One region of the Mesorhizobium sp. WSM4813 genome, then DNA from elsewhere that is predicted to be linked to it. Evidence: riboswitches for the same ligand, from Rfam matches in the RefSeq annotation. Region 1 holds a riboswitch; the other holds the start of a gene.
What was found. Region 1 has a riboswitch for cobalamin ahead of AC0L25_RS02570 (CbtB domain-containing protein). Riboswitches for the same ligand answer to the same signal wherever they lie in the genome.
Positions count from the first base shown of each region.

Region 1 (7,152 bases):
CATGGGCGGCAATGCCGGCTCGCAGACCATGACGGTCACGGTGCGGGCGCTGGCGACGAGGGACCTCGACATCTACAATGCCGGCCGCATCATCCGTCGCGAGATGGGGGTGGGCTCCATCAACGGCATCATCTTCGCCATCCTGATCGGCATCGTCGCGGCGGCCTGGTTCCGCGATCCCAACCTGGGCGGCATCATCGCAGCGGCGATGATCATCAACATGTTCGTGGCCGCACTTGCCGGCATCCTGATCCCGCTGCTGCTCCACCGGTTGAAGATCGACCCGGCCGTGGCTTCGGCGGTTTTCGTCACGACGGTCACCGACGTCGTCGGCTTCTTTGCCTTTCTCGGCCTCGCCACATGGTGGTTCGGCGTGCACTGAGCGACACCCTCTCAATTGACTTTTACGTAAATGCCATGCGAGATTTTGGAACTGCCTATCGGCCGATTCTGAGACGCGTCTGGGCGATTGCGAGGCCGCATGGTTGGAACTCGCAGCGTGGCCGGACATGGAGTGATGATGCGGGAATATTATTCGATCACTGAACTGACCCGCGAATTCGATGTTTCGACGCGGACGCTGCGCTTCTACGAGGACGAGGGGCTGGTGCAGCCGGTACGTCGCGGTCGTACGCGGCTGTTTCGCCCGTCGGACCGGCATCTCATCCGCCAGATCATGCGCGGCAAGAGGCTCGGCTTTTCGATCAACGAAATCCGCGAAATCATCCAGATGTACAAGGAGCCACCCGGGGAGATCGGTCAGCTCAATCTGATGATCAAGCGCATCGAGGAAAAGCGCGAGGATCTGCGCCAGAAGCGCCGCGACCTCGAAGAGACCTTGGCCGAGCTCGACCAGGCCGAAGAATCCTGTGTCGAGCGGCTGGTGGAGCTCGGCGTCAACACCTGAACGGCCTTTTGATAGTTCTACTCTGGCGGCCAGCTATCGTGGTTTTCTGCGCTTCCGGTGCTCACGTACTCAAATGTACGCTCCGCTCCGGTTCTCGAAAAACACACTATCTGACTCGCCAGAGCGAATTCTGAAAAAGGCCTTGCCGCACGCCTCAAATCCAGCGCCGCACCCTTTTCGCGTAATCCCGGTATTTCTTGCCGAATTTCGCCGTCAGAACTCTTTCCTCGCCCTCGATCGCCATTTTCTGCGTTGCGAAGGCGGCGATGATCGCCAGCGGCAGGAACCATACGATCCCCGAGATAAGGGCCACGCCGATCAGCAACAGCGTGTTGGCCAGATATATCGGGTTGCGGCTGACGGCGAAGGGACCTGATGTGACCAGATGGTCCGGCACGGCGTTTGGGTGGAGCGTCGTCTTTGCCCGGATCATGGTGCGGATCGCCGTGAACCAGAGCGCGACGACGCCGAACAATGCCACCCAGCCGGCCGCGAACAGGATGTCGCCGAGAAGGCCGCCGATCCATGGCAGCGGATAGAGCAAGCCAAGCGCGATGCTGACGGCAATGGCCGCGACATAGATCAGCGGCGGCCACGGTATAACCCCCGGTTTCGGCTGCCCCGGTTTCAGTTGATGGTCGGTCATTGTGCTCCTCCCTCCATCAATGTGCTGTCGGCTTTGGCAGTGCAGGCGCCGGCGAGCTCGTCGAGATGCGCCTTCCATTCCGCAGCCTGGTCGTTGCGGTAGAGCCGATCAAGCGTGGCCTCGCCCTCGAGTGTATCGAGCATGCACACACAATAGCTGGAGCAGAACTCCGTGTCGCGCGATTGCTCGCACGCTGTCTGGCATTCTTTCAGGAAGGTGGCCTGCCTGGTCTCGACCGGTGCCGGCACCACTTGCGAAAGCAGCCAGACCGAGCCGATCAGCACCGGCTGGTGGATTAGGTAGAAGGCGAGGCTGTGCCGGCCGATAAAGACCAGGGGATTGGTCCAGCGGCCGGGCGTCAGGCCCGCCAGCCGGGTCAGCATGCCGGAGGCGAAGGCGAGTTTTCCCGCCGCGATGCCTGTAAGCACGGCGCCGAACCATGGAAACAGCGGGACATAATCGTTGGAGCGTGGATTGGTTGCCGACAGGCCGACCCACCACAGGGCCGGATGGTCGAAGATCTCGGACCTGAGGTAGAGCGGCGCGGTGATGACGAAAGCCGCGACAACAAGCGTCAGCAGCGCCGGCAGCCGCAGAAAAGCCAGGCCGAGCAGGCTGGCGAGCGCGATCTCGTGCAGGATACCGAAGAAGATAAAACTGTCCGGCGTGGCAAACCTTGTGGCAGCCGATATGGCGAGCGCCGCCCCGGCGACCATGGCGAAGCGTTTCCAGAAGCCGTTCCAGCGGATCAGTTTGCCATGGGCGAGGAACAGGCTGACGCCGACCAGGAACAGGAAGGTCGAAGCGATACAGCGCGCGTAGAATTTCCACCAGCCGAAGGCGGTCAGGCCGGGATCGGTGTAGCCGAAGAATTCGAGATCCCAGGTGAAATGGTAGCTCGACATGGCAAGCAAAGCGATGCCGCGGGCGACGTCGATGGCGATGATGCGCTTGGATCGGTCCTGAACGGTCGGCGTAGAAATGCTCATGGTCTCGCAATCTGATTCAGCACTGCAAGACGACTATCATGGTTGGCCCGGACAAAAGAAGGCGGGCCAAACCCCTTTGATGTTCAGGGCTCGGGTGAAAGCGTTGCATGCCGCTCGCGTACCCAGTTGTGGAAGCGAAGCAATTCATATTCCTCGGGCATCAGCACGCCGGCCTTGTGGCGCATCGAGCGCACGCCTTTCTGGTTGATTTCGCAGATATCGGCGTCTTCCTCCAGCACCTGGCTGCCGAAAGCGACGATGTTGTCGATATCCGCCGTCGGATCGGCGAGCGCTTCGGGCAAAAAAAGCCATTCGGCGGTCAGTTCGGTCTGCTCCGGTCCAAGCGGCACCAGCCGCACTGTCCTGACATAGTCGACATGGCCGACGATGAACATCGACGGCAGGTTGGTGGCATAGGTCTGCCCGGCGGTACGCTGGGCTGAAGTCAGGTCGGGAAAGACCGGGCCGTGGACGCGCCCGTCGCGCGACCATGTCTCGGCTCCGGCCCGCAGGCCGCCGGAAAACTCCGGGGCATCATTGTCGGCGTGACGGGCCCATTCGGGGTCGTCGTGCCGCCCCATCAGGCCGCGGCCATAGATCGGCACCAGCCTGGACAGGTCCTTGTGGACACCTGGGCAATGCAGGCACTCGTTGAAGTTCTCCCAGAAGATCTTCCAGTTGCAGTTCATCACCTTGCGCAGCGCATGGCCGGTGACCAGTGTTTCCAGCGGCCAATTGGCGAGATTGCCGGATGCCGGATCGAAGGATGTTTCGGCCGAACCGGCGGCATCTTCCCTGAGATTGACGAAGACAAAACCGCGCCACACCGACAGCGCCACGCGGTAAAGTGGATGATCGGCTTTGTTGAAACCTTCAGGCAGCGATTTCGACGGCACGCGCACGAGATCGCCGCGCAGTGAATAGGACCAGGCGTGATAGGGGCAGGTGATGAGCCGCGCCTTCAGCCGTCCTTCGCTCTCCTGGCAAAGCTGCGAGCCGCGGTGCCGGCAGGTGTTGTGGAAGGCGCGAAGCACGCCGGTCTCGTCGCGCAGCACGACGATCTCCTGCGTGCCGACACGGAACGTCCTGAACGCCAGCGGCTGGGCGAGGTCGGCCTCGCGGCAGACGAGCAGCCAGCTTCGATACCAGATGGCGTCGAGATCGCGCTGATATGCCTCGATATCCCAGTAGGCCGATGACGGCAGCGTCGGTTCAAGTCGCGTCAAACCGTTATAGGAATCGCGCTTGCTCGGGCTGGGTTGCATGACCGACTTCCTGTGGTGCGCCAGCCGACACCCGGCCGCGAAAATTGTCAATCGCGGGACCGGCCGGCTGATCTGCCGATACGACGCATTCGCGCTGGTAGCTGGCGGAATTTGGTTTGCCGGGCGCGACGATTCTGCCTATAGTCGCACCCGTCGTCGGTTCCGTTTTGGAATCAAGAGGGAATGCGGTGAGGGCAAACTTTGCCCAATGCCGTGGCTGCCCCCGCAACTGTGTGCGGTTAGTCCTCTCCATATGCCACTGAAGAGTTTCTTCGGGAAGGTGGGGAAGGACGCTGATCCGCGAGCCAGGAGACCTGCCGGCGACAGGAGAACTGACTTCTATGCCCTCGGGTGGAGGGCGAAAGGACAAGACATGAATACCGCTTCCGTCTCGCTCGGCGCTTCCGTCTCCTCGCAGTCGCGCTTCGTGCAGCTGGCGCTTGCTGCATTTCTCGGCATTTTCGTGATGGGCTTTGTCGGCTTCTCGCATATCGATGCGGTCCACAATGCCGCTCACGACTATCGCCATTCGATGGCGTTCCCCTGCCACTGACGAGGGGCTGACATCATGACACTGTTTCGCAACGTCGTGTTCATCGCGGCGATCGCAGGGCTTGTGGCAGGCGTCGTTCTCGCCTGCATGCAGGCCTATGCCACCGTGCCGCTCATCCTCAAGGCGGAAGTCTACGAACAGGCCGGCGGTGGTCACACGCATGACCATTCCGCAGCGCCGGCTGCGAACGACGGGCATACCAATGCCATGACCAGCGCGGCGCCAGCAGAGGCTGAAGCTGCCGCTCCGGAAGACGAAGGCTGGGCCCCGGCCGATGGCTTCGAGCGCTTCGCCTTCAACGTTGTTGCCAATGTCGTCACCGGCATCGGCTTTGCGCTGATCCTGGTCGCCGCTTCGGAGTTCGCCGGCGGCATCGGCAATTGGCGTCAGGGCGTGTTCTGGGGCCTTGCCGGCTTTGCGGTGTTCACGCTCGCTCCGAATCTTGGCCTGCCGCCCGAACTGCCGGCAATGCCGGCGGCCGATCTCACCCAGCGCCAGATCTGGTGGATGGCGACGGTGGTGGCGACGGCGGCCGGTCTCGGCCTGCTTGCCTTCCGCAAGTCGCTGCCGCTGGCGCTGCTTGCCGTGGTGTTGATCGTGGCGCCGCATATCGTCGGCGCGCCGCTGCCCGACAGTTTCGAATCGCCGATCCCGGAAGGCCTGCACCACCAGTTCGTGGTGGCGGTGACGCTGACCAATCTGGTGTTCTGGCTGGTGCTCGGCGCCGTCGTCGGCGTGGTGCGTGGCCGCTTGACCGGCACCGCGACCAGCCTGCGCGACAGCTTTGCCTGATCGCGTTGCTTCCGGCGGGACGCTGACCCTAGTCATCGGCGGTGCGCGCTCCGGCAAGAGCGCGCATGCCGAAAGATTGGTGACGGCCTGTCCGGCGCCGTGGACCTACATCGCCACGGCGCAAGCCTATGACGACGAGATGCGCGAGCGTATCGCGCTGCACCGGTCGCGGCGCGCCGAGGGCTGGACGACCATCGATACGCCGCTCGATCTCGTCGGCGCGATCGAGACGCTGCCTGACGACCGGCCTGTCCTGATCGATTGCCTGACGCTGTGGCTGACCAACCATATGCTGGCTGAACGCGACGTCGAGGCTGAATGCCGAGGGCTGGTGGATGTGTTGTCGCGGCCGCGCGGGCCATGGTTCGTGGTTTCCAACGAGGTTGGCCAGGGCATCGTGCCCGACAATGCGCTCGCCCGCCGGTTTCGCGATGCCGCCGGCCGGCTCAACCAGCAAGTCGCGGCAGTGTCGGATAAGGTGCTGCTGATGGTGGCGGGGCTGCCGCTCAAGGTGAAGTGACATGGCTGATACTATCGATCCCAAGGACGAGGAACGCCACCGCGCCAAGATGGCCAAACGCAAGGCGGTGCAGGACGCCGAGGTCGCGGCAAAGACGATCGAGAAGGGGCTGCTGATCGTTAACACCGGGCCCGGCAAGGGCAAGACCACTGCCGCCTTCGGGCTGGCGCTGAGGATGCTCGGTTACGGCAAGCGCGTCGGCGTCGTCCAGTTCATCAAGGGCAAATGGCACACCGGCGAGAAGGACGCTTTTGCCGCTTTCGGCGATCGGGTCGTCTGGCACACGATGGGCGAGGGGTTCACCTGGGAGACGCAGGATCTGAAGCGCGATATCGCCGCCGCCGAGGCCGCCTGGGCCAAGGCGCTCGAGCTGATGGCCGATCCGTCAATCAGCCTTCTGGTGCTCGACGAGCTGAACATCGCGCTGCGCCACGACTATCTCGATCTCGACAAGGTGGTAGCGGCGCTGAAAGGGCGCCGCGAAAACCTGCATGTCGTCGTCACCGGCCGCAACGCCAAACCGGCGCTGGTCGATGCGGCCGATCTGGTCACCGAGATGGGCGTGACCAAGCATCACTTTTCCGCCGGCGTGAAGGCACAGCAAGGCATAGAGTTCTAAGAGATTTTGCCCGCGCGCCGGGGTAGCGCAATGGCTTCAGACAAAGATGACCTCCAACTCATGTTGGAATGACCAATTGTCGATGTCGGCGCCGCCCCTCATTGCCCTGCCGGGCATTTCTCCCCGTATAGTGACCTATCGGATTCACACATCATGAACATCGAGCGTGGCTCCGTACTTGATGGCGTGGAACTCTGCGAGGCCGATGCGCATGACCTTGGGGCCTGGCTTGCCGTAGTAGCCGGTCCAGCCGCCGAGGCGAGCGATGACCCAGGCTGCGAAGGCCAGAGATCCTTTGGGATGGGGATTGCGTTGTCGCTCTGTTTTGCCTTCGAGCTTGGCAGAGACGGCTTCGAGAATGGGACGGTCGTCGGGATCGAAAGCATCGCTGAGCCTCTGATCGGTGTTGCCGTCGCGGGCCTGCACGAGTTGCTTGATGGTGACGGCGGCGATCGTGGCGGCGGCGGCGAAGTTGATCATGGCGTGCGGGTCGCCGATGTCGGCTGCCTCGATGTCGAAGCCTGCCGTCTTGAGGGTGCGGAAGAACTCCTCGATGACCCAGCGCGAGCGGTAGAGGTCGACGACACGGCGTGCCTGGGTCACGGTGGCGACACTGTGGGTGGTCAGCAAGCGCCAATGCACCGGTTCGCTGCCGTCTTTCGGCTTCGACACCTCGCGAACATCGACCAGTGTCAAACCGAGCGTCTCGGGCAACGCCGGATCGGCTCCGTTGAGTGGGCGCCGCACCGTCACCGGCGCGTAACGCACCGCCAGTTCGGCATCCCGTGCGCGTCGTCCGGGCGCGGCGGGGATGGTCACTGCAAAGCGGCTTTGCTCAGGCTGGGCGTCAATGAAGGCGAA
Region 1 covers NZ_JBVVQU010000003.1:120,017-127,168, forward strand. The annotation lists gene mgtE (magnesium transporter) at 1-382, shown strand, start outside; gene AC0L25_RS02550 (MerR family transcriptional regulator) at 521-907, shown strand; gene AC0L25_RS02555 (methyltransferase family protein) at 1,062-1,553, opposite strand; gene AC0L25_RS02560 (acetyltransferase domain-containing protein) at 1,550-2,542, opposite strand; gene AC0L25_RS02565 (aromatic ring-hydroxylating oxygenase subunit alpha) at 2,626-3,807, opposite strand; cobalamin riboswitch at 3,948-4,143, shown strand; gene AC0L25_RS02570 (CbtB domain-containing protein) at 4,181-4,360, shown strand; gene AC0L25_RS02575 (CbtA family protein) at 4,376-5,152, shown strand; gene cobU (bifunctional adenosylcobinamide kinase/adenosylcobinamide-phosphate guanylyltransferase) at 5,175-5,672, shown strand; gene cobO (cob(I)yrinic acid a,c-diamide adenosyltransferase) at 5,674-6,291, shown strand; gene AC0L25_RS02590 (IS4 family transposase) at 6,436-7,152, opposite strand, start outside.

Region 2 (7,152 bases), on a different contig from region 1:
GCCGACGCCAAGCCCGACGGCACGCCACCCAACAACTGGCTGTCGATCTTCGGCGGCTCGGCCTGGCAGTGGGACACCAGCCGCCAGCAATATTACCTGCATAATTTCCTGGCCGAGCAGCCCGATCTCAACTTCCACAGCCGCGCGGTCCAGAATGCGCTGCTCGATGTCACTCGCTTCTGGCTGGAGCGCGGCGTCGACGGCTTCCGCCTCGACACCATCAACTTCTACTTCCACAGCCAGGGGCTTGAGGACAATCCGCCGCTGCCGCCCGAACAGCGCAACGACCAGACCGCCCCTTCCGTCAACCCTTACAACTACCAGGACCATCTCTACGATAAAAGCCGCCCCGAAAACCTCGGCTTCCTCGAACGCTTCCGCGCGCTGCTCGACGAATATCCGGCTGCGGCGGCGGTCGGCGAAGTCGGCGATTCGCAGCGCGGGCTGGAGGTGGTGGCGGCCTACACCGCTGGCAGCAAGCGCGTGCACATGTGCTATTCGTTCGACTTCCTGGCCCCCGAAAAGATCAGCGCGGCAAAGGTGCGTTCGGTGCTGGAAGCCTTCGGCAAGGTCGCCAGCGACGGCTGGTCGTGCTGGGCCTTCTCCAACCATGACGTGATGCGCACTGCCTCGCGCTGGGCGGCGGGCGAGGCTGACCGGACCGCTTATCTCAAGGTGATCTCGGCGCTGCTGATGTCGCTGCGCGGCTCGGTCTGCATCTATCAGGGCGAGGAACTTGGTCTTGGCGAAGCGGAATTGCAATTCGAGGATCTGCGGGACCCCTACGGCATCCGCTTCTGGCCGGAATTCAAGGGTCGCGACGGCTGCCGCACGCCGATGGTCTGGAATGGCGCCGACAGCAATGGCGGCTTCTCCAAGGCAAAGCCATGGCTGCCCGTGCCCGCCAAGCACCTTTCGCAGGCGGTCGATGTGCAGCAGGGCGACAACAGCTCGCTGCTCGAACATTACCGGCGCTTTCTTGCCTTCCGCCGTCTGCATCCGGCGCTGGCCAAGGGCGAAATCGACTTCATCGAAAGCCAGGGCGATACGGTCGCCTTCACGCGCCGCGAGGGCAACGAGCAGATCGTCTGCGCCTTCAATCTCGGCAGCCGACCGGCCGAAATCGATCTCGGCGGACGCTCGCTGCAACCCTTGCCGGGGCACGGGTTTTCGGGACAGACTGGCGCCGGCTCTATCCGCCTCGGCGGCTACGGCGCCTGGTTCGGGCGCATCGACTGAATTCGCAATTCACTGGAGGGTATCATGGCCGATGTCACGCTAAGACAAGTGAAGAAATCATACGGCAATCTCAATATTCTCCACGGCATCGACCTCGACATAAAGTCGGGTGAGTTCATCGTCTTCGTCGGCCCTTCGGGCTGTGGCAAGTCGACCTTGCTGCGGTCCATCGCCGGGCTGGAGGAAATCACCTCCGGAGAGCTTAAGATCGATGGCGAGGTGGTCAACGACGTGCCACCGTCGAAGCGCGGCATCGCCATGGTGTTCCAGTCCTATGCGCTCTATCCGCACATGACCGTCTACGACAACATGGCGTTCTCGATGAAGATCGGCAAGGAGAGCAAGGCCGAGATCGACAAGCGGGTGCGCCAGGCGGCGGAAATCCTGCAGCTGACCAAATATCTCGACCGCCTGCCCAAGGCGATGTCAGGCGGCCAGCGCCAGCGCGTCGCCATCGGCCGCGCCATCGTGCGCAACCCTAAAGTCTTCCTGTTCGACGAGCCGCTGTCGAACCTCGACGCGGCACTGCGCGTCGCCACCCGCATCGAGATCGCCAAGCTCAAGGAGTCGATGCCTGCTACAACAATGATCTACGTTACCCACGACCAGGTCGAGGCGATGACGCTGGCCGACCGCATCGTCGTGCTCAAGGAGGGCCATATCGAGCAGGTCGGCACGCCGATGGAGCTCTACAAGAGACCCGGCAATCTGTTCGTCGCCCAGTTCATCGGCTCGCCGGCCATGAACATCCTGCCGGCGACGATCGACAAATCAGGCGACCCGACCGTCGTCAGTCATGTCGGCGGGCGCAAGGCGACGGTGCCGATCGCCACGCCAGCGTCAGTGAAGGGCGCTTCGGTGAGCTTCGGCGTGCGGCCGGAGGATCTGATGATCGCCACCGGCGCGGATTATCTTTTCGAGGGAACGGTGGATTATGTCGAGCAGCTCGGCGAGATTCAGCTCGTCTATGTCGACATCGGCCGCGCCGACCTGCCGCTGGTGACCAAGCTGCCCGGCAATGTCGAGGTCAAGCGGGGTGCTGCGCTGCGGTTGAATGCCGATGCCGGCGACCTGCATATTTTCGATGCCGACGGACATTCCTTCACACTCCACAAGGCGGAAGCAAAGGCAGCCTGAGGGCGGCAGCCTAACTGCTGGATACAGGCAGTTTGGCGAAGGCAAAAAACAAGAGCGGCGGGCAAGGCCCGCCGCTCTTGTGCGTTCAGGTCGCTGTTAGCGGCCGAACAGGTTGCGGTCGCTGCCGTGGGCAGGCTTTTCGTCAGCCGGAACCGGATTCTGCGCCGGGGCCGAATTCTGGATCGAAGCCGTGTACGAGCGGTCGACCGCAACGGCCGGCTGGTCGGCGCCGTTCGATCCATAGTTGTCGCTACCGGCAAAAGCGCTGCCGGCAACGGCCAGAACGGCGGCGGTGGCAAGAACGAACTTTTTCATTTCAGTACTCCTGGATTTTTCTCGTTCCACCAACGCAGCGGGCAAGTGCCGACGCTGCTGTTGGGATCGACATTAGTTGTTGCCGAAGAGGTTACGGTCGCTGCCGTGGACGGGCTTCTCGTCAGCCGGAACCGGATTCTGCGGCGAAGCCGAATTCTGGATCGAAGCCGTGTACGAGCTGTTGTCGACCGCAGCGGCCGACTGGTTGGCGCCGTTCGATCCATAATTGTCGCTGCCGGCAAAAGCGCTGCCGGAGACGGCCAGAATGGCGGCGGTGGCAAGAATGATCTTCTTCATTTCTAGTACTCCTGGATTTCGTATCCCATCAGCACGGCGGCCGCGGTCTTTTATGCAGACAATGCCGCTCTGCTGTTTGGGATCAGCTGTTAATTGTTGCCGAAAAGGTTGCGATCGGCGCCCTGCACCATCGGCTTTTCAGCGTGAGCCGGCTTCTGAATGGAAGCCGTGTACGAACTGTCGACCGCAGCGGTCGGCTGGTTGGCGCCGTTGGACCCATAATGGTCGCTGCCAGCAAAGGCGCTGCCGGTGATGGCCAGAACGGCGACGACAGCAAGAGCAATCTTTTTCATTTCTAGTACTCCAGTATTTTAGTTTTCCGTCCGACTGGCGGCGTGTCTTGGGAGGAATTCGCGTCGTTCGGACAGCCCCGATGTGGGAAGGCCATCTGGCAGATTCCAATCACGAAGTTGTTCCGTGTGGACCAAGAATCTACACCTTGAAATTGTACCAGAGGCTTGTGCCGGCATCGTTTTATGTTTTGTTTTCAGATGCTTATGCCAAAGGCGCCATTCGACCGTTTGACGGATTTCTGGACCTGCGTTCACAGCGTCATGCACGCATCGTCAACAGAAACGAACCGTTCGGTTCGATTTTAGAAACGGCTAAAAAGCCGGTGCTGGAGTTGTTGTCGAATCGTTAACCATTTCGGCGCCCTGCAATGCTTAAATCCGGCGTGCTTTCAGAACCGGCAGCGCTCGCAGCCGGATGCAATTTCATCCCCCTCAAATCCCGGCCCACCGGTTTCGTTGGCCGTGTCGCGCCGCATGGATACGATGTCGCTTTCATGCCGACAGTCAGCCGGCCGTCATGATTAGATCACGGCATCTCAGGTGCCGCTTGGTGACGACGAAGCGGAGAATTGGGAAGCCGGTCAGAACCCGGCGCTGCCCCCGCAACGGTGGTGGAGTTCAAGTCGCAACGGGAGACCACTGGGCCACAAGCCTGGGAAGGTGTCGCGATGAGTCCGCAAGGACACTCCAGAGCCCGGAAACCAGCCCGAGAATTCTAGACTCGACTGATCGCGGTGGGCGGTCAAGAGGTGGATGATGCATGCCCGGCCCTGTCGCCGTTTGCGGCCCATCCTCCCTCCATCACCACCAGTTCAGTCCTTACATGAGGACAGGACATGGATGCGCGCAACGACATGCTGAGGCTCTTGCACGGCCGCAGGGAAGGCTACTCGCTCGAGCAGCCCTTCTATACCGATCCCGATTTCTTCAAGCTCGACATGGAGCTGATCTGGTATCGCGACTGGCTATTCATCGGCCACGATTGCGAGTTGCCGAAGCCGGGCAGCTACATCACCGCCCAGATCGGCGACTATCCGGTCGTGCTGGTCCGCGACCAGCACGGCAACATCAATGCCTTCCACAATTCCTGCCGGCATCGCGGCAGCCGCGTCTGCAACGCCGACAAAGGCACGGCGGCCAAGCTCGTCTGCCCCTATCACCAGTGGACCTATGAGCTGGACGGCCGGCTCTTGTTTGCTCGCCAGATGGCGGACGGCTTCGACAAGAGCCAGTTCAGCCTGAAGCCAGTGGCTTGCGAAAGTGTTGGTGGCTACATCTTCATCTGCCTGGCCAAGGAACCCGCCGATTTCGCGCCGATGCGCGCCATGATCGAGCCTTACCTCCTGCCGCACCGGCTGCGCGAGGCAAAAGTCGCCTTCGAATCGACCATCGTCGAGAAGGGCAACTGGAAGCTCGTCTGGGAGAACAACCGCGAGTGCTACCATTGCGCCGGTAACCATCCCGAACTGTGCAAGACATTCCCGGAAGCACCGACCGTGACCGGCGTGCAGGGCGCCGACAGCGATCCGGAGATGCTCGCGCACTGGGCGAAATGTGAGGCGGCAGGCTTGCCGAGCAAGTTCCGCATCGATCCGGCCGGGCAGTATCGCGCCACCCGCGCGCCGCTGCTGCGCGACGCCGTCAGCTACACGATGACGGGAAGACGCGCGGTGAAGAAGAACCTTTCCGACAGCGTTTCGACCGACCGTATCGGCTCGCTGCTGCTCTATCACTATCCGACGACCTGGAACCATATCCTCGGCGATCATGCCGTCACCTTCCGCGTGCTGCCGATCAGTGCCACGGAAACGGCCGTCACCACCAAATGGCTTGTCCACAAGGACGCGGTCGAAGGCGTCGATTACGACCTCGCCGAACTCACCCATGTCTGGACGGAGACCAACGACCAGGACCGTCGCATTGTCGAGGAAAACGCCTTCGGCATCCTGTCGCCGGCCTATGAGCCCGGCCCCTATTCGGAACTGCATGAGGGCGGCGTCATCCAGTTCGTCGAATGGTACGCCTCCTTCATCGGGCCGCGCCTTGCCGAGGCCGGGCGGCCGGCGCTGCGCAGCGTCGCCTGAACGAGGTCAAGGGGATGAATGCGATGACGGACCTTGGCCTCTACCGCCATCTCGACGAGATGGCGCCCTGGAACGACAGGCTTCAGGTGCTGGAGGTCATCGGCGTCAGCGACGAGGCGCCTGACGTGAAGACCTTCACCTTCCGCTCCGACAACCAGACCTGGTTCCGCTACAGACCGGGGCAGTTCGTGACGCTGGAACTGCCGACCATCGACGGCCCGGTGATGCGGACCTATACGCTGTCGTCCTCGCCGTCGCGGCCGTTCTCGATCGCGGTGACGGTGAAAGCGCAGGCCGGCAGCCTCGGCACGCGCTGGATGTTCGACAATCTGAAGCCCGGCGTTCATGTAAAAGCCTATGGGCCGGCGGGCGACTTTTCGCTGCACAGCCATCCCGCGGCCAAGTATCTGTTTATTTCGGCTGGCTCCGGCGTGACGCCTATGATGTCGATGCTGCGCTGGCTGAACGATTGCGCGCCATGGACAGATGTCGGCTTCGTCAACTGCGCGCGAAAGCCCGAGGAGATCATCTTCCGAAAGGAGCTCGAGCTGCTCGGCAGCCGCATGCCGGGCCTGACGCTCGGCTTCATGATCGAGGAGCGGTCCAGCCGTGAGGGCTGGTTCGGCCATATGGGCCGGATCGACGCGATACGGCTACCGCTGCTGGCGCCCGATTTTCGCGAGCGCGAAATTTTCTGCTGCGGCCCCGACCCGTTCATGCGCGCGGTGCGGCAGATGCTGGAGGCCGCCGGCTTCGATATGGCCAACTATCATCAGGAGAGCTTTGCGGCCCCAGTGGTGGAGGAAATACTGGCCCCGTTCGGTTCGCCGGCAGAGGGTGGGCCGGCAGAGGGCGGGGGCGAGGCACCTGGCGAGGCCGCAACGCCGATCCGCTTTTCGCTTTCGGATGTCGATGCCGACTGCGTTGCCGGCCAGACCGTGCTGCAGACGGCGCGCGCTTCGGGCGTACGCATCCCGGCGGCTTGCGAGTTCGGCCTGTGTGGAACCTGCAAGGTGAAAAACGTCTCGGGTGAGGTCGAGATGAGCCACAATGGCGGTATCCTCGATCACGAGATCGACGACGGTTTTATCCTCGCCTGCTGTTCAAGGCCGCTGTCGGCGCTCGAGATCGAGGCCTGACCGACGGGGTGCGTATAGCGCGTCGCGTTTGGCCGGGCCTTATGCGACGCGCTTTGCGATACTGTTTTTATCCATGTCGTTATGGCAAAACCGCTGCACACTTTTGCGCGACATGCATTAAACCCCGTAGCGCTCGGTGCGGATGAGGCTTGTCGGAACGCCGGCATCCATCAGCGCCTGGGCGGCAGCCGATACGAAGGCATTCGAGCCGCAGACAAAGGCGAACCTGGGCGGCGCGGGCAGCCACACCATCGATTGCTCCATCATCGCGGCATCGACCCGCCGCGAATAGTCGGTCGGGCGCCGGGCCGGCTCGCGAGTCAGCGCCAACACCAGATCGAAGCCGTCACGGCGATCGTGGAACTCGATCAGCTCGTCGAGAAAGATCACCTCGTCCCAGACCCGTGCGGAAAACACCAGTGCCACGGGCACCGCCGATCTGCGCGCGGCGCGATGGCGGATCATCGCCATCAGCGGCACCACGCCGGACCCGCCGCCGACCAGCAGAAGCGGGCCGCCGTCGCTGTCGGACCAGACGAAGTGGCCGCCGAGCGGTCCGCGCAGCTCGACCTCGTCGCCGACCGCCGCGATATCGTGGAAGAAGGGCGAGACCTCGCCATCATCGAGCCTTTCGATCGCCAGCTCGAT
Region 2 covers NZ_JBVVQU010000022.1:85,652-92,803, forward strand. The annotation lists gene bglA (beta-galactosidase BglA) at 1-1,239, shown strand, start outside; gene AC0L25_RS15155 (ABC transporter ATP-binding protein) at 1,264-2,376, shown strand; gene AC0L25_RS15160 (DUF680 domain-containing protein) at 2,473-2,691, opposite strand; gene AC0L25_RS15165 (DUF680 domain-containing protein) at 2,764-2,988, opposite strand; gene AC0L25_RS15170 (DUF680 domain-containing protein) at 3,078-3,281, opposite strand; gene AC0L25_RS15175 (hypothetical protein) at 3,362-3,631, shown strand; cobalamin riboswitch at 3,803-4,005, shown strand; gene AC0L25_RS15180 (aromatic ring-hydroxylating oxygenase subunit alpha) at 4,118-5,365, shown strand; gene AC0L25_RS15185 (FAD-binding oxidoreductase) at 5,389-6,504, shown strand; gene AC0L25_RS15190 (FAD-binding oxidoreductase) at 6,622-7,152, opposite strand, start outside.
Region 2: it holds a riboswitch for cobalamin, as region 1 does, so the genes downstream of both, AC0L25_RS15180 (aromatic ring-hydroxylating oxygenase subunit alpha) here and AC0L25_RS02570 (CbtB domain-containing protein) in region 1, are expected to answer to the same signal.